DNA from 3 places in the Pelotomaculum isophthalicicum JI genome. Region 1 is predicted to be linked to each of the others. Evidence: riboswitches for the same ligand, from Rfam matches in the RefSeq annotation. Region 1 holds a riboswitch; each other region holds the start of a gene.

Region 1 (3,120 bases):
GCGGTAAAGTAAATTCATGAAAAAAAATAGTTTAATTTCGCGGCCTTGAATAAGAATATGAGCACAGCCACGGAGACAATCTGAACTAGGATTAGGTGGTGCGAGGTAATACCAACTTGCGGTACGAATATGCCGAAGTGACCGATTGCCCAGTTCAATACGATGATCATACCCACCCCAAGAGTTCTATAACGCAAAGGCATTTTTATGCCAAGAAAAAGCGCTACTATGACACTTACGATGAGATGATATGAACTGGCCAAGATTAACTGTAGTTTCCCCGGGGCGCTAAGCTCATAGTAAGCGATTAGCAATTTAAAGAGTTGCCCGCCTCTGTTCACGGCGAAAGTAATGGCGCTTTCAATTGAGAAATACGTCAAGAGAATCATGAGAAACCGGAACGGGAGTACTTGCCGCCGCTTTTTGAGACCGTTCCAAAGCCATCCGCTAACGGCATACACGATAATCAACCCAATACCGGTATAAATTGATTTCCACCAAAAATGCTGGTAAATGCCAAGCGCCGCAAATAACCAGTCAATACAAGTAAAAATAGCGGCAAAACCCACGATGTAACGCCAGGAAAGCGAATAGGCATATATTAGCACTGCCGAAGCGGGGATGATGAAGAAATTCGATATATATGTACCCAGGTAATTGTCCACGCCTGTGGGGAAAATACCCGGCATATAACGGTATCCGTTCGTGGCAAGTATGACAACTTCAAACGGGTGGATCATGCTGAATATGCTTAGATGCAACACAAGCAGCTTCCAATCTCTCCGGTGTAGTAATACCACGGCTAATATTTTACCCACACTGGCTTTTTTAGATGCACGGCCGGAGCGGCGCATAAAATATACATAACCCCTGGGTATATTGCCCAGGGGTTCCCTCTAAATGAAATATACTATTTATATCTAGTAAGTAAAAACATGATTACCGATAACCCGGCTCAAAGGTCTGGACCAAAGCCATGAATTCTTTGCATAATTAGCAAAGAAATAAAGCGCTCCGTTGGTCGGGTCTACCCCGCTCAACGCGTCCTTGGCCGCCTGTATGGATTGGGCACTTGCCGGGTTGTCAATCCATCCGTTCATGACCGGTTCGAATTGGTAGGTACCGTTATCGTATTGATAAATAACATCTTGAATTGATTTTGGGAAGCCATTACTGTTTAGCCGGTTCAACACCACAGCGCCAACCGCCACTTTCCCGGCATAAGGTTCGCCGTCAGCCTCGGCTGTTATTAAACGGGCCAAAAGATCAACATCCGCCGATGACGGTCTCTGGAAGTTGCCACCCCTGTTTACCTGAGGCATGGGTGCTGCAGTTTTGACGGGTATGCCGGGGATGGCCAGAACCATATCCGGGTAGATGATGGTATCAATTAGGCCATTAGACCGCATAATATCCTGGTAGCTCACACCAAATCTCTGACCAATTAGATAAAGACTATCCCCAGCCTGGACGGTATAGGAAGCGTCTCCTCCATTTGATTCACCTTCCGGAACGTAAAGCTGCTGTCCCGGGTAAATCAGAGAATCCTGAATTCCATTAGCCTCCAGCAGGGAATTCAATGAGACACCATAATCAATGCTGATAGAATAAAGACTCTCCCCGGGTTGTACGCTGTGAATAGCGGCGTCAGAAGCGGCTGGTACTGCGAACATCCCAAACGACAACAAAAAACACGCAACGATACGAAAAACAAAAATCAATAATAACCCCTCCTCCGGCCTCCGAGGTTAGCTGACGGGTTCGGGTAGAGGGCACCCTACGATTTGCAAATCAAACCGATTCACCCCAAAAGAACTTGTCCCCCGTACCCCGGGTTTTCCCAGGGATTCGGCCTTTTCCTATTATTATACATGTTTCCCGTATGCTTGACTAACACTCAATAAATGGTAATATAGGTTTTTAACGTAAACGCATTTAACAAAATTATAACCACCGGTATGATGAAAGTCGGTGGTTATAAAAGACAGCCTTCAATTTGAGTTTTTACAGTCTAAATGCAGCCGCCGAAGCATCCCACGCCAAAAATGAGCAGGATGAAGATCAGGAAAATAATAAACCCGACATTACCAAAACCAGTTCCAACAGCACCATCCACGCCGAAAGCCATTTATATCACTCCTATTATTTTTTTTGTATAATATGCAGGAGTTAATAAAAGTGTTAACCTATGGCTACGCGCCAAAATTAATCTAATGGCATACCTGATTCTCCACTAATTCACACACTAACCCTTAGCATCCCCGAATTTCAATCTGTCCAGCTCCCCAGCATGTTTTCAATAACTCTGCTACAAATTTCTGAGATATTTTTCCTATTTCACTCCGCTATTTTTTACCAGTTTGCTTATTACCCTACAAATATAAAATACTACATCGTATAAATAATTAAGACTATTTAGGAGTTGGTTTTATGGGATACGAAATCAAAGTGACACCTATCTTCCCAAAGGATTTTCAGAAGAAATTTTTCCAGAAACCAAAAGCCCCAACCACAAAGAACAACAATCCAAATACTTTCTCACAGATATTGGACATAGCAATTAAAAATACCAACAGTAACCAGAAGGTTTTTCTTGACAAGCCAACGACTTCCGCTCGCTTTTCCCAATATAAGGATTTGCACTACATGTTGTATTAGTGCTATAATGAGTTTTGCTGTCGCGGGGTAGAGCAGCTGGTAGCTCGTCGGGCTCATAACCCGAAGGTCAGGGGTTCAAATCCCCTCCCCGCAACCAATTAAACGCAAGACCACTTCGGTGGTTCAAGACCACTTCGGTGGTTTTTTATTTTTGAATAATCAGATTCCATTCCCTCTACATAATTCACCTCTGATGTCCTGACTTTATGATTACTTTAAATTGTTATTGCATATAATATAAAAAACCACGGTGACCACAGTAGCTACATTGACCACAGTAACCACTTATTATATAATGAAAGTGAGGAATTAAAATGGAATTCCGAAAGGGGGGCCACAAAATGCAAATGCAATCTAACTCCATACCAAGGTATAATATAAGAGACACGAAAAAATATTATTCTGAACTCAACAAAATTGCTTTAAAAGGAATTGAAGTAATAACCTACAACGCAACAAGTG
Region 2 (3,120 bases), on a different contig from region 1:
CTTTTGATAAAATCTTTTCCACGCTCGGCTTTGTTTCAGGAACTTCAATCTGACCTCTAACCACGGTCTGAACTCTATTTTCACCCTGGACCAAATTGACCTTAAGCATTTCGGTTCCAGCCATGATGGTTTCCTCCTTTCAAAATTTTTCTATACTAATATATGAGAGAAACATACGAAAATGTGCAATAAAGGTAGTCCGCCTGCAAAAAACGAAAAAAAAAAGAGGACCTGGGTCCTCTTCCTTATTTTAACATAATAAATATTTTTTATATTGTTTATATCTCGATCAGTTCTTCAATTTTTATGCTATACCGTTAATCAACCGATAAACATCTGCACGAACATTTTCCCGTATGGGCCGCCGCTGACAACACCAATGCCCACTTTAGTATAATTTGAATTTAATATGTTTGCCCGGTGTCCGGACGAGTTCATCAGATTGGTATGCGCAGAATCAACGGTTGGAGCCCCGGCTAGGTTTTCCCCGGCGTAGCGATACTGCACCCCGTATGTTTTCATCATATCGAAGGGAGAACCGTAAGTTGGTGACGTATGGTCAAAATAATTTTTATCAATCATATCCTGCCCCTTCATTCTTGCCAACTTGACCAGGGTCAGATCGATTTGCAGTGGTTGCAGGCCTGCCTTGCTCCTTTCCTGATTCACCAAATCGAACATCCGCTGCTCGTCGGCATTTAAACCGCTTACGGGTGTCGGCGTGGGTGTTGGTGTTGGCGTCGGTGTCGGTGTCGGTGTCGGTGTTGGCGTTGGCGTTGGCGTCGGCGTCGGTGTTGGTGTCGGTGTAATCACTTTTTGACCGCCTGTAAACAACAGGACGATAGTTTTATAGTTGTTTTTTGTGATTATTCCAACGCCAACCCGGTCATAAGATGAGCTGAGTATGCTCGAACGGCTGCCGCCGGCGCTTAGTCCCTGAAATGCCGAGTTAACAGTCATAGCCTTGCATAGGCTTTCCCCGGCGCTGCTATACTGCACACCGGCCGCCCTCAACATATCACAGGTAGATCCATACATTGGCGAGTTATGGCTGAAATAGCCGTTCGAAGCAATATCCTGGGCCTTAATCCGGGCCAGATTTGACAGAACAGGGTCGACAACCAGCGAGGCTTTATTCGCGTCATGGCGCGCCTGATTTATCAGGTCAGCCATAGACTGCTCATCAGCTGTGCAGGAAAGGCTGGCGTCAGCCGGCGCCGGAGCCGCCGCCCCAATCGAGAAAGCCAGCGCAAGAAGGAACAAGGTAGCAATCAAACCGAACTTCAGGTTTTTGGAAAACCGCATAAAGTTACTCCTTTCTTTTGAGCCTCCGGGGTTAGCTGACGGGTTCGGTAAAAGACAAAACCCTACCCATTCGAGTCACAAGATAAAGGACATGGCATTATTATACAATAATACCGGTGCCTGGGTCTTAGCTAATGACTTTACCGGGATTCACCCCATAAACCGGTTCCCCCGTACCCTGATTTTTTGGGATTCGGCTGCTTGTATTTAATTGGCATTGACTTAACGTCTGACGTCTGACGTCCGCCAAAAGACGGCTGTTAAAGAAGCTCTTTATGAAAAGAGCTTGTACAAGTTTAATATATAAGCGAATGGGGTCTCATGGCAAAACGGGCAATTAAAGACCAGCTATCGTAATGTTTACTTTTATGGGATTATTCTGCGGTGTTGTCAGATAGACTCCAAATTAGGGTTGATTGCTAAGATCCGGCAAAAAATAAAAGCTAACGGCAGTTGTCCAGGGCCTTGGTTACTACATGAACATCTACTAATAATAACTTAAACAAAGTTTCCGCTTCCCTGGCCGCGCAACCGGACAGAAAAATACTTAGCTGACCGCTATCGACAAGTTTTCGGATTACCTGGTAAACCCTGCCGTACGGTGGGTCGGCGCCTGGAGACTCTTCGGCGCCAGACCCTTCACTAAGTCTCAGTGCCGCTAAAAACCCATTGTTGTAACCTAATGCGCTTCCTTCGGTATATCCTTTTTCAAACCCTGACTCAAAGCCCAAGTTGTATCCTAAATGATAACCAAGATCTTTCTGCCGACCATGGGTCCAACATTGCTCATTTTTCCCTTTTTTTTCTTCGCCCATGTCTCCTGCCCTTCCAAGAGATTATACCCTAATATGTACCCATGGCATTAGGGGCGTAAAATACCGCCCCTAGACCTTCAGTAAGAACCAAACATTCCAGCCCATCAGCACCCGTTACAAAACAGGTTAAGATAAATAACTTTTTTTTCAAACCTTTACGAAACCGTTTCACGAGCAATTCATCAAGGTTATTCAAGGTGCTCACCATTTGCTGTGAGCTATCCACTACGAGTGAATACCGGCCGTCCGCCTGTTTGTTCAGGACAATTTGAAACGGCGAGTTCTGGTCCTGCCCCGATAACTCGTTAATCTTTTCAAGATATTGTTGAGCCGCTTTCATGGCGTCTTCTCTGTTGTTAAAACTCGGACCGATTGCCGGGATATCTTCACCTAAAAAAGCCAGCGCTACATCACCGGACACAACTGCTTTCAGTACCATAAGATAAGCCTCCCCGGTAATCAATATATGGCCCGGCTGAAACAAAGGTGAGGTGGATCAGCAAAAATCAATAATTTACGGGGAAAGTTAAACGAACTCTATGCCAAGCCGCTCCACTATATTGCTGATCCGGTTAAATATGGTCAGCTTATCCGATCCGGCAAACAGCAAACCCACAACTTTATGGTTTTGATTCAAAATTATTGACCCGCTGTCTCCCGGTTGTGAAGCCATATCAGTCACTACCTGGTCGGAAAACCAGACTTTTTCGTCATCTTTCATTTCCACTTGCAGCGTAGTGCCGATGGATTTAACCACACCACTAGTCAGACCGGTAGTCCTGCCGCTCTTTTGCACCTTCTGACCGGGTTTAATATCAGCTATTCCTTTTATCTCGCCTATCTCCAGGATAGAGGGCTTGACAAGATCCGCTGAATCAAGTTTGGCCAATGCGCAATCCACGGTGTTTTCAGCCGCATAGTTTTTATAAAAGCGTATTTCATAATCCCGTTTAACCAGGTTAAGGATCTTGGTACTTCCGCTAGCTAAGGCCGACGCCAC
Region 3 (3,120 bases), on a different contig from region 1:
CCAGTCTCAATCACTATTTCATGTTGGTGACCTTCAAATAAATCTGTGTTTATTAATATGCCGTGTATATGTCTGAAGTGTCCGTTGGGTAGTTTTACAGGTATGACTTCACTTGTCACTCCAATAAAACGGTGTTTATGTCTTTCATCATTTTCTTGAGCACACTGTGTACTGCCCAAAAACTCATGCACATGAGTCTGTGGATTATTTTGGGGCTTTTTTAGGGCAACAGAACCAGTAATTGGGCCGTATACGGTAGCCGCGCTGTCATTTTTCTCCGGCATCAGAACTCCTCCAAACTTATTATAGTATTTTATTATATGGAAAACCGATGCCTTATTGTTACTACATAACTTTATAGCGCATATCTAATATTCTCAAATCCTTTATCTGTCAAAAAAGGACTTCGCGTTCGGGCGCAAAGTCCTTTTTTGACAAGTTTCTTCATCTACTATAGGTCTTACCTTACTCGGGTTATGTTTTTTTATATTTAACCGGTAAATTCCTCTGTAATCATCTCTCCGTAAGGCCCGCCGTGGACAACACCAACACCGATGTATTTATAATTGGAATTTAATATATTGGCCCTATGTCCGGAAGAGTTCATTAGGGCTGTATGTGCCGCTTGAACCGATTGGTTGCCCGCGATGTTTTCTCCAGCGTAACGATAGGTTATACCCTGTGATTTCATCATGTCAAACGGAGAACCATAAGTTGGCGACTGATGACTGAAGTAATTGTTGTTAATCATATCTTGTGATTTCATCCTGGCCACGTTCACTAGTCTCGTATCAACCGTGAGCGGCTGTAAATTTATTTTTGTCCTTTCCTGATTGACAAGGTTAACCAGTTGCTGTTCTTCAGCGGTCAGCCCTGATGTGGAAACGGACGATGGTGTGGAAACCGGAGTTGGACTCGGCTTTGAAACAGGTGTCGGATTCGTTCTTTGAACTGGGTTATAATTCTGTCCATATAATGAATTTAAACCTGGAAAGTTGCTAAAATTGTAATTTGTGGCGGCTTCTGCTTTTGGGCTAACAAACATAATTAACGACACGGCAAAAACGAAAGAACATACTAAGAGCTTCTTAAACACAGACATTTCCCCTTTCTTTTCGCGCCTGCGAGGTTAGCTGACGGGTTCGGTAAAAGATACCCTATCCGAAATCAAGTCACGTTTTTCCAACCTTTTATGACTATTTCGGGATTCACCCCAGATACTTGGTTCCCCCGCTCCCAGTGCGGTAAATTTTCTGAGATTCGGCATGAATTATTCTATTATTTGATGATCATATCTTTTTTTATATTTTTGTGCAAAAACCCCATTCCAACGTAAACTAGCGTTTATTCTAAGGGTACTAGAATAGCTGATATTAAATGTACTACTTATCGAATCATATAACCATGGTAAAACATCCCCATTGATGATGTTAAGACATTTTTTCGACACATTTCGGTTATAGAATAAATTTACAACAATATTAATACAAGTTTGGCAAAAGATAAATATTGACTTTTATGACAGAAAAATAATTCTCGACATTTTCCCGACATATTTAAGTAATAAAATAAACATGAAGTTTTACCGGTGAAAAATAAACTTCCTAATTATTTTATGAAGAGGTGGCCTATGCAAACAGTAATGGTTGTGGAAGACGATCATTCAATAGCCCTGCTGCTAAAAACTTACCTGGAGCATGCGGGTTTTCAGACCCAAGTTGCCGTAAACGGGGAAGAAGCATTATCCATGTTTTCTGAAGTAAATCCCGCACTGGTTCTTTTGGATTTAATGCTGCCCGGGAAAGACGGGTGGACGGTGCTGGATGAAATTCGCCAACTGAACAGTTGCCCTGTAATCATGGTGACAGCGCGCGGCGCTGTCGAGGATCGCTTACATGGGTTCGATAAGGGCGCTGATGATTACATATTAAAGCCCTTTGATCCCGATGAAGTAGTGGCTCGGGTGAAAGCAGTGCTGCGGCGGCCGGTTCACTTGGTTGAGCCTGAACTTGTCCAATTCGGAACCCTGGTGATAAATTTTACCTCCCGTGAAGTTACCGTCAAAGGGAAACCGATTTCGCTTGCGCCGCGGCATTGGGAGTTGTTGACTTTTCTGGTTCGCCACCCAAACCAGGTGTTCACCAGGGATCAGCTGCTGGACCACGTCTGGGGAATGGATTATGACGGGGGAGACCGTGCCGTGGACGTGTCGGTCAAACGCATACGGCAGTCTTTGCAGGAGTGGCCGGCGGATGAAGGGGAGATAGCGACAATCCGTGGAAAGGGGTATCTACTGCGTGTCAAGTAAACAAAACGATTATACTCCAAATACAGTATCAATGTTGACCTACTGGACACGCCGTTACGTCTTGGTATTGCTGGGCTGCCTTTTGCTCCTAGCCTTAGCTGCGGGAATTTGGATCCGGATTGATACATACGAACATATCTATAGCATGCTTGAATTACGCGCCGAGCAACTGGTTGATTTGAATGGTCAAGCGCCGGAAGAAAGCGAGTTTTCCAATAAGCTGCGGCAAATGGAGGCAGGCCCCCGCGAACTAAAGCAACCCTTTCCGGATGCGGACATTATAAAAGACGATTCTTCCAATAGAAAGCAACAAATGGAAGCGGGCCACCACGAACCGAGGCCGCCCATTCCAGAAGCAGTTCATACTGTAGATACAGCGGGAAACATTCAAATAATTAAAAAAGACGAAAATGCGGCTATTGATACTTCCGCGTTGTTCGCTGTTCCGCCCTCATATCAGAATGTCCTCGCCGGTAAAAATGTCCGTGAACAAGTTCATGTCGATTCTCAAACCTGGCTGCGTGTCGGCGTGCCTGTTTACCAAAACGGAACAGTCTGCAAGGCGCTCTATATCAGCATGCCTGTGGATAATCAAATCCGCGGCCCTTATGGTTTACTGGCATTACTTACCGTTACTATTACGTTGGCGGGCTGGTTGGTGCTATATTTTCTATCCCGGAGGTTAATCCATCCGCTCCGCGAAGTGGCTGCTGCCGCTCAGTCCATAGCTGAAGGCAATTATGACCCGGTTTTGCCCCGGGAGGTAAAAGAGCGGGAACTGCAACAATTAATCGAATCATTTCGCCATATGG

Evidence for each region. Region 1 has a riboswitch for cyclic di-AMP ahead of L7E55_RS14705 (cell wall hydrolase). Riboswitches for the same ligand answer to the same signal wherever they lie in the genome.
Region 2: it holds a riboswitch for cyclic di-AMP, as region 1 does, so the genes downstream of both, L7E55_RS01705 (CAP domain-containing protein) here and L7E55_RS14705 (cell wall hydrolase) in region 1, are expected to answer to the same signal.
Region 3: it holds a riboswitch for cyclic di-AMP, as region 1 does, so the genes downstream of both, L7E55_RS17595 (CAP domain-containing protein) here and L7E55_RS14705 (cell wall hydrolase) in region 1, are expected to answer to the same signal.

Annotation. Positions count from the first base shown of each region.
Region 1 is NZ_JAKOAV010000035.1:6,405-9,524, forward strand. Features, by position in the region: gene L7E55_RS14695 (damage-control phosphatase ARMT1 family protein) at 1-7, shown strand, start outside; gene L7E55_RS14700 (hypothetical protein) at 15-854, opposite strand; gene L7E55_RS14705 (cell wall hydrolase) at 921-1,721, opposite strand; cyclic di-AMP (ydaO/yuaA leader) riboswitch at 1,724-1,864, opposite strand; gene L7E55_RS14710 (hypothetical protein) at 2,431-2,658, shown strand; tRNA gene L7E55_RS14715 (tRNA-Met) at 2,680-2,755, shown strand; gene L7E55_RS14720 (hypothetical protein) at 3,000-3,120, shown strand, end outside.
Region 2 is NZ_JAKOAV010000002.1:86,275-89,394, forward strand. Features, by position in the region: gene L7E55_RS01700 (DUF3794 and LysM peptidoglycan-binding domain-containing protein) at 1-124, opposite strand, end outside; gene L7E55_RS01705 (CAP domain-containing protein) at 322-1,305, opposite strand; cyclic di-AMP (ydaO/yuaA leader) riboswitch at 1,311-1,514, opposite strand; gene L7E55_RS01710 (FliH/SctL family protein) at 1,749-2,120, opposite strand; gene L7E55_RS01715 (hypothetical protein) at 2,149-2,559, opposite strand; gene L7E55_RS01720 (trypsin-like serine protease) at 2,647-3,120, opposite strand, start outside.
Region 3 is NZ_JAKOAV010000020.1:63,629-66,748, forward strand. Features, by position in the region: gene L7E55_RS11255 (YmaF family protein) at 1-284, opposite strand, end outside; gene L7E55_RS17595 (CAP domain-containing protein) at 491-1,096, opposite strand; cyclic di-AMP (ydaO/yuaA leader) riboswitch at 1,103-1,276, opposite strand; gene L7E55_RS11265 (response regulator transcription factor) at 1,631-2,308, shown strand; gene L7E55_RS11270 (HAMP domain-containing sensor histidine kinase) at 2,298-3,120, shown strand, end outside.